2 regions of the Raoultibacter timonensis genome follow, and region 1 is predicted to be linked to the other one. Evidence: predicted binding sites of a transcription regulator. Region 1 holds the regulator's gene; the other holds the start of a gene.
The links. The regulator LexA, encoded in region 1, represses DNA repair genes until DNA is damaged. The targets are predictions, from matches to a motif close to CNAACANNTGTTNG.
Positions count from the first base shown of each region.

Region 1 (7,334 bases):
CATGGAACCTCCGAAACCTCGAGCAGCGCTCTGCCGACAGATCAAACTTACGAGCCTCTACTGCAAACAACGTCACCCTTAGAGTAACTCTAACCATTTCTCTATGAGCTTAGAGTTACTCTAACCGTTAAGGAAATAGTACCTTAGAGCTACTCTAAGGTCAACTATGGACGTGCTTTTCAAAACTTGGAAGGACTCCCGTAGGAGCCCTTCCTTTGGTAGCGGCTGCGTATGTGGTTTATAAACTACCAGTATCGAGAAAGCGGGGATCTTCTGCAGTTGAACTGCGTTTGCCCGCTTATCCCGCAATGTCGGGGGCGTGTACGCCCACGCCTGTTATCGTCATGCCGAACCGCTGCTGCCGAATCCACCGGCTCCGCGCTCCGATGCTTCAAGCTCCTCCTGTGCGGAAAGGGTAACAAGCGGCGTTGCCATGATAACCAGCTGCGCTACCCGATCGCCTCTCTGTATCCTCAAAACGTTTTCGGGATCGAGGTTGATGGCGATGGCCTTTATCTCGCCCCGATAGCTGCTGTCAATCAGGCCCGGAGCGTTGACCAGCGAAAGCCCGTGCTTGATGGCCGATCCGCTACGAGGCAACACGAATCCGGCATAACCCTCAGGAATAGCCATCGCGATACCCGTCGGAATAAGCGCTCGCTGAAAGGGAGCAAGCTCTATATCGACAGACGATCTTAGGTCGAGTCCGGCATCGCCCGGATACGCATAGGCGGGCATCTCGAGATCCTTATCGACAAGCCGTATGGGAACTTCTATTTCCGCCACGGCCTAATCCAGCCCCTCGAGCGCGGTAGCGAATTCCTCGATGTTCTGGAAATCTTTGTACACGCTTGCAAATCGGACGTAAGCGACGTCATCGAGTTTACGGAGACGAGCGAGGACCATCTCACCGAGATCCTTCGATTTGATCTCGCTGCGCATGTCGTTACGCAGCTCCAGCTCGATATCGTCGATCAGGATCGCAATCTGCTCGGAGGAAATGGGTCTCTTGGCGCAAGCGATGAGAACGCCCCTGAACAGCTTTTCGCGATTGTAGGCTTCGGAAGATCCGTCGGATTTAACGATAACGAGGGGATTGTCGCCAAGGCGCTCGTAGGTGGTGAACCGACGCCCGCAATCGAGGCATTCCCTTCTTCGCCGTATCGACGCGCCGTCTTCCGAGGGGCGCGAGTCTACGACTTTCGATTCAGCATAACCACATGAAGGACAGCGCATCTTACTCCTTTGTTGGTATTTCGATCACTTTACCATACTACATATTGTGGAACAACGAGCATTCCACACTTGCGGCAAATTCTCAAAACGTTTTCCATCACGAAACAACGAGAACGGTATCTCCCCTTGCGACCCTCCCCTCTTCCCCGCAATCCGGTTCTCTGAAGTTCCATGATATCTCGCTCAGGGCGGAGAGGAACCGCTCGTCATGGGATACGAGGATGAGGGCGCAGGGGCATTGCGCAAGAACATCTTGCAGCGCTTCGATAGAGGGGAGATCAAGATGATTGGTCGGCTCGTCCATAACGATGAGATGCGGACGCTCGAGCAGCCCCATGGCCAGCATCACCTTCCTGAGCTCGCCGGGGCTCAGTTCGTCTCCGGATAGTATCCTCTCGGGCGGGGAGTTGAGTCGCGCAACGATCGAGAGCACCTCCCCGGTTTGCGACGACTGCATGCTCTTCAGTTTCTCCAAAACCTTCCTTCCATCCGCGGAATCAACCTCTTGAGGAATATAGACGAGGTGGTCGTCAAGATCGGGGATCGAAGCAAGGAGCACAGAGAGGAATGTGGATTTCCCTGCTCCGTTGCGTCCGCGGAGCGCAATGCGATCGGTCGGGCCGACGAATACCTCGGGATAATGAAGCACCCTCGCATCTCCCATATTGATCGATCCTCGTTCGATATGGGCCACGTAGCGCCTTTTCGAGGGTTCCGCATGTATATCGAGCGGCTTCTCGTAGATCTTTTTGGTCCGGATTCCATCGAGGCGCTCTCGGGTTCTCTCGATCTTCTTATCCATTTGGGCGGCCAACAGACCGGTTTTTCCGTCTTGTCCCGAATATACGGCCAGGCGAAGCTTTTCGCGGCCGTCGCTATCGTGTTTATCGAGGTTACGACCCGATCGGCGGGCAGCGCTTTGGCTTGCCACCGCTTTTCGCCGATTCATCTCGCTTCGGGTTCGGGAAAGCTGGTCGCGCACCTGCTTTCGCTCGGTTCGAGCGCTTTGCTCTCGCAGGTCGAGCTGGGCTTTGGCTTCGGTGTAAGAGCCTGGGATCATCGTCGCCCGTCCAGCGTCAATAAACAGGCACTGCGAAACCAATTCGTCGAGGAAGCGCCTGTCGTGCGAAACGAGCAAACCGACGCCACGATGTGCCTTCAACGCACCGAGCAGGACTTCCCGCGTCTGGCTATCGAGATGGTTCGTCGGCTCGTCGAGCGACACAACCGCCGGATTAAGGGAAAGCGCACAGGCAACCTGTATGCGTTTGCGCTCGCCATGCGAAAGGGTGCCGTAACGCCACAGCCAATCGTCTTCGAGTTCGAGCGAAGCGCGGAGGCGAACCGCCTCGGCTGAGTAGTCGGATGCGAAATCGTAGAGGTTTTCGGGCTCCAAGGCGGTCTCTTGAGCGCAATACACCCCTGAAGCCGCAGGTCTGATCGTACCCCCGTCGGGCCGAAGATGTCCGCAAAGGAGTTTTAGGAGCGTGCTTTTCCCGGCTCCGTTGTTTCCCACGATACCGGTCCACCCCTCGGCAAACGTCGCCGAAAGCCCTTCGAGCGCAGGTACAGGGGAATCATCGTAGGTATATGACACATTGTGCAAGGTAATGAACATGGCGACCTCCATTGAACGAAGGCGCAACGCGAATGAAATGCAATGGAAATCTGGGACATGGCTGATACGATAACGATTGCGCACCCGGTTGCGACAAAAGAATACTGTCTGCTTAGGGGATGCCCGAAGGCAATCGTTATTTGCGCATGTCCTTCTCCTTGATGACGGGTACAACGCCCATGGCGTATGATCATTCGAAGTGTAACACATCATACAAAAATCGAAAAGCACGCTTTCCGCTCGGAGGCGCGCGGGCGGCCTTCGAATAGCAACGCTCGCCCGATACGTGCCGCCCACCATCAGCACGGCGAAGCAAGCTCCCCTCGAAACGAAATGCGCCCCGGCGAACCGGGGCGCTACGCAGCTCTTCTCACAGAACGCAGCTTCTGCGGAAGATAGGATGGTTAACCGTTATATCCCAAGGAAGATGGTGGCAAAAGCAGCTGCAGCGAGCACAACGCCAGCGGAAACGGACTGCCAGGGAGCAATGCGCCCGAATGCCTTGCCGCGGGCGGTTCCCGTTCGGAGCTCGCTGACAAGTTCAAGATCGGAGACTCTTCCGTGCAGATGCCGGCTCGCCGCATGGCGCGGCCTTCCGGTTTTGCCGGATGCAGGGAATTCGATGATAGCAGCATGGGCTTGGTTTTGGGAGGCATCGACCTTGAGGGCGGATGTTCCGACCACGGTATAGCGCGCTTCGAAATTCTTCATAAATGTGCCTCCTTGCTCTTGCCTAGAACCTTTGTTCGTGTATACTATATGGCGAACAAAAGTTCATGTCAAGATATTTTTCAAACATTTGTTCGAAGTTTTGAAAGGAAGCCACATGGCAGAAAAAGTCACGAAACGCCAGCAGGCAGTACTCGACTGCATCGAGGACTGCATTCGCGAGAAGGGATACGGCCCCACCGTGCGTGAAGTGTGTCAGAGCCTTGGCCTCTCCTCCCCTTCAACGGTTCACGTCCATCTCAAAGCGCTCGAAGACAAAGGGCTCATCAAGCGAGATCCGCTCAAGTCCCGCTCGATCGCCCTCACCTACCAGCTTGAAGACCACTCGGGATCGGGCATCGACGATCTTATACAGCCCACCTTCGGCAACCTGGTCAACCTTCCTCTGGTCGGCGATGTCGCAGCCGGTTCTCCCATCCTCGCAGAGGAGAACATCACCGACACCATCACCCTCCCAACCGAAATCGTCGGCGATGCCGCAGCGTTCCTGCTTTCCGTCCGCGGCGATTCCATGATCGAGGCCGGCATCAACAGCGGCGATTACGTGGTAGTGAAAGAGCAACCCACCGCCGATAACGGCGATATCGTAGTAGCCATCATGGACGACGGCGCTACGGTCAAGCGCTTCTACAAAGAATCGAATCACATACGCCTGCAACCGGAAAACTCGTCGATGGATCCCATCATCACAACCGATTGCTCCATAGCCGGTAAAGTCGTCGCCGTATTCAGGCGCCTTTAAATACGTTTTCCGCCCAACGGCAGTCGGCCCCGATCGCAATCGTCGATCGGGGCCGATTCTTTTCCGGAAGCTACGAGGCTACGCGTCGATGGGCGATTGCACCTCGACGCGGAACGCCTCGAACATCGAAGCGTATGCGGGGCCTATCTGCATATCGATGCGCGTACCGTCCTCGCCGTGTTCCTCGAGAACGATCAAGGCACGTTCGTGGGCGATCGAGACAAGATCGCCTCTGCTGTAGGGAACCAGCACGCTGATAAGCTCGTCGTGAGCTGAGGCCACCGCTGCAATTCTCTTCACCAGAGCGTCTATGCCGGCTCCACTGAGCGCCGAGACGAGTATCGCATCGGGATGCCTGTTCGACAGCGCCTCCTTTTCGACCTCGCCGAGAAGATCGATCTTGTTGAACACCTCGACGCGCTTGATGTCGTGCGCTCCGATCTGCCCGAGCACCTCTTCGACCGACTGAATCTGCGCCTCCCGTTCGTCTGAAGAAGCGTCGATGACATGAAGGATCAAATCAGCGCCCACGATCTCGTCGAGCGTCGATTTGAATGCCTCGACCAGCGTATGCGGAAGCTTCTGAATGAATCCGACGGTATCGGTAAGGGTTATCTCGCGCCCCTCGGGAAGCACGAATTTCCTCGTCGTCGAATCGAGCGTGGCAAACAGCTTATCGTAGCTGAGCACGCCCGCATCGGTGAGCGCATTGAGGAGGCTCGATTTGCCGGCGTTGGTGTAGCCCGCAAGGGATACCTTGAACATGCCGCTTTTGTACCGCCCCTCGCGCTGAAGCGCGCGCACTTCGTTCAGCTGCTTCAGCTCGCGTTTGATCGAGGTTATGCGTTTGCGCACCATCCTGCGGTCGACCTCGAGCTGGCTTTCGCCCTCGCCGAACCTCGATCCGACGCCGCCGCCCATGCGGTTCGAGGCAAGGTGGGCCCACATGCCCCGAAGACGCGGAAGAAGGTATTGGTTCTGAGCAAGCCTCACCTGCAAACGCCCCTCTTTGCTCGTCGCATGCAGCGCGAATATATCGAGGATCAGCGCCGTTCGATCGATTACCTTGACCTCCTTCGGAACGACCCTCTCAAGGTTCGTTTGCTGCGATGGGGTAAGCTCGTCATCGAATATCACGATATCGGCGCTATGGGCGCGGCAGAGGTCGGCAACTTCCTCGGCCTTTCCCGAGCCGACGAACGTACGCGGATTCGGCGCATCGAGCTTTTGCGACGTTACCGCAACCACGTCGGCGCCGGCGGTGTTGGCGAGCCTCTCGAGTTCTGCAAGGCTTTCGGAAACGGGCCACGTCGTATCGCCGCGATCGACCCCCACGAGCACGGCGCGCTCGCGTACCTCTTCTATAGTGAAATGCTTGGATTGGGTCATGGTCTATGGCCTTTCGTAAGGTTCAGATGGCGTGTATATGAATGAGAGCGCTTACCGCAACCTTATCGTGGCCATGTACGTACCCCGTCCTTTCCCGAACGAACATCGGTCTCAGATACTAGCACGGGTGCCGCACGGCAGGCAACACCCGCGTTTGCATTTCGTTACGCTTCCCTTCGCGGAGTCACGTCATTCGGGCATGCGCCGCCTGCTCCTGCTCCATGCGGCTATCGCAGCCGCTAGGCTGCCGAGTGTCGCAACCGCGATACCGACAGCGGCGAGCGCATCACCCGTCTTCGCCAGCCCAGCTGCGGAGTCTTTCAAACTCGCAGAGCCGCTCGGCTGGTTGGAGCCGACGAGCTGCCCAGGGGTCCCGGGATCGGTCGACTCGCCGGGATCGGTTGGCTCCGTCGGGTCAACGGGATCGACCGGATCGGGGTTTTTCACCCATATAGCATACAGTGTCACATCGGTATCCCCCATGTCGATAGACACCGGCACCGGCTCGCCGCCGTCCGCCTTGAAAGACCAACCTCCGAACGTGTACCCTTCTCGCACGAGCGTATGCTCCGCTTTCACTGCGGCGACATCGCCAGGCAGGTACTTTCGATTATCGACCGGCACCGCACCGCCCGTCGCCCCATTTCCGTCGTAGAGCACCATCGCGGCTCTCCGATAGCTGATGTCGTAGTTGTTGTACCCGTATTCGAAGACAGCATCGGCTGCGCGGAACGGGAGGCCTGACGCGTCGTAGCTCTCGGGACGTTCGGAGAAGCTTCGCGTATGAATCCTCTCGTCATGCAAGGCAATATCGCCAGGGTTGCCGAGCAGCACCGATTCCAGTTCTCGCGAAGCGGTATTGCCGGAGAACACCGTGGTATCCTCGATTTGCCCTTCGGTATCGACGGTTAAGTGCCCAAGGTTTTCGTACGGCGTCCAAACACCGCCGCCCGAATCCCCTGCCGCGTTGTCCGTAATGCTCGATGACGAGACAAACATCTCGGTAGCGTTCTGATCGTCATCCATGGCGCCGAACGCGAATGCTCCGCCGTTTCTTCCCGCCGTATTGCCGCTCATGACCACCTGCTGCACAAGCCCTGTCTGCCATCCGCCCTCAAGACACAGAGCCCCTCCGTCGAGCGCGGCTGCATTGCCGGCAAACTCCATGGGTCCCGATCCCGAACCGGCGGCGTGCAGCGAGAGGTTGTTTACGTTCTTCCCGAGATACACCGCACCGCCCGAACCGGCTCGGGCGGCATTTTCGCTGAACCGCACACTCGTCGCGGCAAACGACGACCATGCGCCTTCGGCTTCCCCGCTTCTCGCGGCGTACACCGCTCCCCCGGATCCTCCGGCCTCGTTCTTCTCAAACGACGATTCTGCCACGCTCGTGTCAAGCGAAGTGCTCGAATCGCCTCCCGCCGCACTTCCTGACGCATACAGCGCTCCGCCGTCTTCATGCGAGACGTTGGCGCGGGCATCGATGCGCTCGAAACGGTTTTCGATCTGGGATCCCTCAAGATAGATTCCTCCCCCGAATCCATTGCGTGCGCGGTTTTCGGAAAGGCTTCTCCGGCTGGGATCCCCGGTTTCGGGATCCCAGCCTCCATGCATCGACAA
Region 1 is NZ_AP025564.1:2,057,657-2,064,990, forward strand. It holds gene MWL89_RS08420 (MerR family transcriptional regulator) at 1-3, opposite strand, end outside; gene dut (dUTP diphosphatase) at 343-786, opposite strand; gene nrdR (transcriptional regulator NrdR) at 790-1,236, opposite strand; gene MWL89_RS08435 (ATP-binding cassette domain-containing protein) at 1,334-2,854, opposite strand; gene MWL89_RS08440 (hypothetical protein) at 3,266-3,565, opposite strand; gene lexA (transcriptional repressor LexA) at 3,681-4,325, shown strand; gene hflX (GTPase HflX) at 4,404-5,714, opposite strand; gene MWL89_RS08455 (InlB B-repeat-containing protein) at 5,904-7,334, opposite strand, start outside.

Region 2 (7,334 bases), 1.1 Mb from region 1:
CGAACAGGTCGTCTTGCATGGCAAGCAGCAGGGCGAATTGGTCGGAGTAGTACTTGTAGAAGGTTTTGCGCGAGATGCCCGCATCGTCGCAGATTTCGCTTACGGTGATCTCGGATACAGGTTTGCACTCAAGGGCCCGCGAGAACGAATCGAAGAGGCATTGCTTGGTGTAGCGCTGCCGCGAGTCTTTCGGTTCGATGTACATCAGGGCTCCTCGTCGTTTTACGGTGGTCGGAAGGCTGCTGCTTTGCGCATTGGGCGATCGCCTGCCCTGTTCATTATAATCGCTTCCGCTGCACGGGCGGGCAAGGCGCTTGGCATTGCCGGAATCGTGGTTTTATCGAATGGGAATCCGTCAACGCCGCCCGGTCCTCGCGTGGGGGCGCCCGATGCTCCGCAGCAACCGCGCCTGCGCGAGCATCGTCCGCGCTTCGGCGTGAGCCGCCCAGAGCAGATACCTGAGCATGCGCTCGCGTTCGACCAGCTTGAGGACGAGCGCTGCGGGCGCAGCTCCCGAGTCGAGCCGCGTGCCGTACTCGGTGATCGAGTAGGCGTTGACTTCGAACCGTCCCGTCATGAGCATGGTAGCCGCGCAACCGAACTCGACGATCGGTTGCGCGTCCGCGACGCCCCTCGACTTCATCCGCTTGGCTTCACGGCTATTGTACGGCCTGATGGCGATATGATTCGCTCCGCTCGCGAGCGCGGTGTCGATGGTGCACTGGAGCTGGTGGGCGTCTTGACCCGGTTGGGCGAACGCGAAGTTGAGCGAAACGGTTTCGAAGGCCACTTCTTTCAATGCGGTAAGGGTCTCGGTGCAGACGGCGTTCGGCGAGACGGGGGCATCGGTTGCGCACGGCTCGGCAGCGCTCAGGTTGATGGCGATATGCGCGACCCCGGACTCTTTGAGCGTACGAAGCCGATCGGCAGTTACATCGGCCGATGCGAGTTCGAAACCCGTGCCGTTCGTAATGTCGAATCGCTCGCGAACCGACTGCATGAGGGCATCGACCTCCTGTTCGTCGAGCGCTGCGGTATTGCCCTTGATGAACAGCGTGGTGATGGTTTTCCGGGAGCCTGATTCGGCTTTGCGGAGGCGTCCGTCCGATACGCTGAAGGCGGTTCTCCAGGAAGCGGATCCTGCCGCATCGATCGCTCGGAGGATTTCGTCGAGAAGTTTGCGTTCGTCGCTCTCCCGCTGAGCGCGACTATGCGCGCCATCGTCGCATGCGCGATCGTTCAGGGGGGTGTTCGCGAAAGGAACGTGGATGTACATTCCCAGGTTGGCTGCCTCGGCGTAGTCGAAGTACGAACCCCGCTCGTGGGAAAAGCGCAGGGGTTTGATTGAGCTTAACTTGGTCGAACGTGACAGGCAGGCGTTGGCGAGCGAAGATACGGCTTTCATGGTTCCTCCCGTGATCGGTCGGGTGGTCGGTCGGTTCGGCGTCCGTGCATTGCCGATATTATAGACTTATGTTACTTAAGAAACAATAGACTATAAAAAAGAATGCAGGAGGACTCGATAGGGTGAGCTATCGCATTGTGCGCTCTTGGTTCGAAATGCGCACGGCACCGCGTTTCCATCGATGATCGGCAGGGTGAGCTGACGATACAAAAAATGCCGTCGTGAAGCGTTTTCGTTAGCCCCGGGTGTGCATTTTTGGGCACCTGAGGGCTTCCTCGGAGGCGTTCGAGAGCGCGTAAAGTTCTGATCTGGCGGTTCCGAAAGCGGGCGGAACGGCCTTCGCTGAAGCCGGGGGCGAAGGCTTCACAACGGCGTTTTTTTTGTCCTTTTTAGCGGGCATTCCGTGCAAAAGCGTTGTCGGCATCCCCGTTTGCTTGGGGGCGAATTGCGGGATTGGTATACTGCTAGAAATCTTGGAACCGTTTCGGGAACCCGTGGCTCCCGAAAAACTTTCGGCGTGGGGATTTCCTGCGTGCGATACGAAAGGCGCTGTATGGACGGCAAGGCACAAACAGGAACAACGCGCGTAGCCCTCGGAATGAGCGGCGGTGTTGACAGCGCCGTGTCGGCCGCCGTGCTCATGCGTGCGGGCTATGCGGTCGTCGGCGTTACGTGCCTGTTCGCTTCCGACGAGAAGTCGCAGGCGGCGGCCGAGGACGCAGCGGCGGTCTGCGCCCTTTTGGGCATCGAGCACGAGGTATGGGAGTGCGAAGGCGCGTTCGAGCGATCGGTCGTGCAGCCATTCGTGCGCGACTATGCCCAGGGGCTCACGCCGAGCCCCTGCGTTTCGTGCAACGCGCTCTGCAAGATGCCCCAATTGTTTGCGGCGGCCGATAGGTACGGGTGCGAAAAAGCTGCGACCGGCCATTATGCCCGCATCGCCCAATTCGAGGAAAGCGGGCGGTTTGCGGTGAAGGCGGCGCTCGACGCGTCGAAAGATCAAAGCTACATGCTCTCGCAGCTGACGCAGGCGCAGCTGGCGCGCCTCGTGCTTCCCCTGGGTGCAGCGACGAAAACGGACGTGCGCATGCTTGCGGCCGACCTCGGACTCCCGGTTGCCGATAAGCCCGAGAGCCAGGATATCTGCTTCATCGACGGCGATCACCTATCGTTTCTCGAAGAGCGGGGAGTTGCGGATGCGCCGGGTGTCATCGTCGATGCGCGGGGGCAAGCGCTCGGCCGCCATAACGGGCTTTTCCGCTATACCATCGGTCAGCGCAAGGGGATCGGCATTGCGGCGCCCGAACCGTACTACGTGATCGGCAAGCGCTTCGATCGAAACGAGCTCGTGGTCGGCTTCAAGCGCGAAACGCTTATCGGTACCGTTCGCGTCGCTCGTCCGAACTGGCAGGCGATCGAATCGCTCGACGCTCCGCTTGATTGCATGGTGAAGCTTCGCTACCGCAGCATCAAAGCCGCGTGCACGGTAACGCCGTGCGACGGGGGCTCGGTCGACGTTCGCCTGGTGAGCCCCCAGCCGACGACGGCGCCCGGCCAGCATGCGGTTTTCTACCTGGGCGAAACGGTGCTCGGCGGCGGGATGATCGAGGCGGTGGGCGACGGCTCGTAAGGCGGGCTGGGCGATGCCCGGCTCCGGCTTCGCAAGGCGCGAGGGCAACGTCTTGTCGCCCTGTCTTTTGCTGTGCGGATCGCTGTGATATGATGCGCGAAGGAATGCACGGGCAAGCGCGAGGAGGTCGCAGGACATGAAAAAGATCTTCATTATCGGCGGTATGGGCGCCGGGAAGTCGATGGCGACCAAAGCGCTCGTCGAGGAGGGATTGCCGTTCATCGACCTCGACGAAGTGGGGCATGAGGTTCTGACGCGCGATTACGTGAAGGCCGATCTGGTCGAGGCGTTCGGCGAGGATATCCTCAACGCCGAAGGCGAGGTCGACCGCCCCGCGCTCGCCGCAAAGGCGTTTGTCAACGAGATTCAGACGAGCCTGCTCAACAGCATCACGATGCCCCGTATCGAAGAGACTTTCGCCGACCGCATCGACGATCTTGCGAAGGAAAGCGAAGCGGTCGTTGTCGAATACTCCGCATTCAAGAACAGGAGCATTTCGCTTGCTGCCGATGCCGATTGCATCATCGCGGTGCTCGCTCCGCTCGACATGCGTATCGAGCGCGCCGTAGCGGCGGGGTGGGATGAGGAAGACGTCAAGCGCCGTATCGCGCGGCAGATCACCGACGCCGAGCGCATCGAGGTGGCCGACGTGGTGTTCCATAACGATTCCACTCCCGAGGATCTCAAGCGCCAGGTTGTCGAGTGGTGGGACGCCTTCAAGGCGGGAAACGCCTAGGACGAAACCGCTGGCTTTTCAGGTCGGTCGGCCGGATGGGGCCGCCGGTTCCGCGTTGCCGTTGGTTCCGAAAAGCTAACAGTTCGGTACAATCTTCACGAACATCTGTTCACTTCGCGTAGCATGTGGTACGCTAATACTCTTATGCGTACATGCGCCTGATCGACCGCGCGCGTGCGCGAAGCTTCGCGCACGGCGGCTTCGCGCGGCGCTTGTCGAATCGAACGTTTGACATGGGATCGGAGGAGCGATGGCTCACCTTTCGAATATAGATGGTATGGAGATGGCGGGCAAGCCGCAGGAGGTTCGCCTTGCCTCGACGCCGTTTCGCGCGGTGTCGCCGTTCGAGCCGGCGGGCGATCAGCCTCAGGCGATCGAGCGGCTTGCTGAAAACGTCGAAAACGGCATGCGCTACCAGACGCTTCTGGGTGTGACGGGCTCGGGTAAGACCTTCACCATGGCGAAGGTCATCGAGGCCACGCAGAAGCCAACGCTCGTCATGGCACCGAACAAGACGCTCGCGGCTCAGCTCGCTTCCGAGCTCAAGGAATTCTTCCCCGACAATTCGGTCGTGTACTTCGTCAGCTACTACGACTACTACCAGCCTGAAGCCTACGTGCCTTCGAGCGACACGTTCATCGAGAAGGACGCTTCGATCAACGAAGAGGTCGAGAAGCTGCGCCATGCGGCAACCTCGGCGTTGCTTTCGCGGCGCGACTGCATCGTGGTGGCGTCGGTGTCGTGCATCTACGGTATCGGCAGCCCGATGGACTACGCCGGCATGGCCGTGTTCGTCGACAAGGAAAAGGAGATGGATCGCGATACGGTCATCCACGACCTCATCGACATCCAGTACGACCGAAACGATTACGAGCTCAAGCGCGGTACGTTTCGCGTGCGCGGCGATAACCTCGACGTGTTCCCGCCCTACGCCGACAATCCCATCCGCATCGAGTTTTGGGGCGATGAGATCGAACGCATCGCCGAGGTCGACAACGTGACGGGCGAGGTGTTGAACGATTTCGAGGCGCTGCCGTTGTGGCCCGCGTCGCACTACGTGACGGCGCGCCCGAAGATGGACAAGGCCATCAAAACCATTGGCGAGGAACTGCGCGACCGCTTGGCCCAGTTCAAATCCGAAGGCAAGCTGCTCGAAGCGCAGCGGCTCGAAATGCGCGTCAATTACGATCTCGAGATGCTCGAGACGATGGGTTTCTGCTCGGGCATCGAGAACTATTCGCGCCATATGGACGGCCGCGATCCGGGCGAGCCCCCCTACACGCTCATCGACTACTTCCCGAAGGACTTCCTCTGCATCATCGACGAGAGCCATGTGACGGTGCCACAGATCCGCGGCATGCACGAGGGTGACCGCAGCCGCAAGATCACGCTCGCCGAGCATGGTTTCAGGCTTCCGAGCTGCCTTGACAACCGCCCCCTCCGCTTCGACGAGTTCGAGGAGCGCGTCCCGCAGTTCGTCTACGTGTCGGCGACTCCCGGCGATTACGAGGAGAAGGTATCGCAGGACAAGGTCGAGCAAATCATCCGCCCGACAGGGCTTCTCGATCCCGAGATCATCGTACGCACGTCGGCTTCGCAGATCGACGACATCATCGACGAGGCGAAGGAGCGCGCGGGGCGAGACGAGCGCGTTCTCATCACCACGCTCACGAAGAAGATGGCGGAGGATTTGACCGATCACCTCCTCGATCAGGGTGTGAAGGCCCGCTACATGCACTCCGACATCGCAACGCTCGAACGCGTCGAGATTCTTCGCGATCTGCGTCGCGGCGAGTTCGACGTGCTCGTGGGCATCAACCTGCTGCGCGAGGGCCTCGATTTGCCCGAGGTTTCGCTCGTGGCGATCCTCGATGCCGACAAGGAAGGGTTTCTGCGCAATCACCGTTCGCTCATCCAGACGATCGGCCGCGCTGCCCGTAACGTTTCGGGCCAGGTCATCATGTACGCCGACAAGATCACCGATTCGATGCGCCTCGCCATCGACGAGACGCGCCGCCGCCGCGAGATCCAGATGCAGTACAACGAGGAGCACGGCATCGAGCCGCAGACCATCCGCAAGGCCATCAACGACATCATGAGCTACGTGAAGGACGAGGTGGGCAACACCACCGCCGAGCAGGTGAACCTCGAGCTCGCGGCGCTTTCGCGCGAGGAGGTGCTGCGCATCATCTCCTCGATGGAGGACGACATGGCGTCCGCTTCCAAGAGCATGGACTTCGAGGAGGCCGCCCGCCTGCGCGACCAGGTGGTCAAGCTGCGCGCGCAGGTCGAGGGCTCGAGCGAGGACGACGTCCTCAAGCGGCTCAAGAAGGACGCCCGCAAAGGCAGCGCGTTCGGAAACCGCAAGCACGCCGCCTACGGGTCGAGCCAGCGGGCGTAGGCTAAGCTGCGTCCGAGGCGACCCTTTTCGGGAGCCCGGCGAATTCCGCCAAGAAGTAGCGTACGAGATCGGAGCGGCTCACGGTTCCCGCCAGCTTCCCGCCTGAAACGACGGGCACCTTCTTGATGTGCGGATCGGAGAGCGCGAGACAGACGTCTTCGACCGAAGCATCCGCCTCGATGCAGACGACCTTTTTCGTCGCAAGCTCCATAACGTTCGCCTTGAGCAGGTCGGGTACCCGCTCGGCCAGATCGCCCCGCTCCGCGATCGACAGGTAGGCGTACAGCGGATCCATCCGCTTGCGCTCGCCGCCGGTGAGGTAGCGCATGACGTCGCCGTCGGTGATGAAGCCGACCACCGCATCACGCGCATCGACGACGGGCACGCCGCCCGTCTGGGTCTTCACCATGGTGTCGATCGCTTCGAGCACGGTTGCGGTGTTTGCAACCCGATAGGCGTCCGACTTGCCGATCAGAGAAAGGATGGGAGCAGCCCTTGGCGTCTCGGCGCTATCCGCCATATCTTCGGTGAGTCCCGGTGCGCCTTTGTGCGCGTAGTACACTGCTACGAGGAACCCGATGATCGCGCATACCGCTGCGGCGAACACCGCGCTCGAGAACCCCGCCGCTTGCGCGAGCGTCGATGCGGCGCCCGCCTGCGATTCGGCGCCGACGCGCGTCGAGTAGATGCCGACGAACAGGGCCGGTCCGACGCAGGCGGCAATCTGGACGAACAGGTTCATGATCGTGACGCCGTTGCCGTTTTGGCTTCGGGTGAGGCTTGCGAGCCCTGCGGTCTGCGAGGGGGCGAAGACGAGCCCGACGCCCGCGTACACGAGCACCGATCCGACCAGGACGGGAACGAGGGCGGCGTTCATCGAAACGAAGGCGATGGCCACCTGTCCGATCGCTATGATGCCGAATCCGGTGGGGAGCAGCGGCCATGCGCCGATCTTGTCCATGACGCGTCCGCCGAAGATTGCGGTCACCGAGTTGACGAGGACGGGAACGAGGATGAGGAGGCCCGATACGAGAGCGGTGGCTTCAAGGGAGCCCTGGTAGTACAGGGGGAGCAGCACGCTCATCGAGAACGTGGTCATCATGGCAACGATCACGAGCGGGCAGGCGAGCGCGAAGCGCGGATTCACGAGCGGAGAAAGATC
Region 2 is NZ_AP025564.1:3,162,950-3,170,283, reverse strand. It holds gene MWL89_RS13000 (TetR/AcrR family transcriptional regulator) at 1-205, opposite strand, end outside; gene MWL89_RS12995 (hypothetical protein) at 356-1,405, opposite strand; gene mnmA (tRNA 2-thiouridine(34) synthase MnmA) at 1,959-3,035, shown strand; gene coaE (dephospho-CoA kinase) at 3,172-3,771, shown strand; gene uvrB (excinuclease ABC subunit UvrB) at 4,022-6,172, shown strand; gene MWL89_RS12975 (MFS transporter) at 6,174-7,334, opposite strand, start outside.
Region 2: the regulator LexA is predicted to act here: its motif matches at 3,870-3,883, upstream of uvrB (excinuclease ABC subunit UvrB).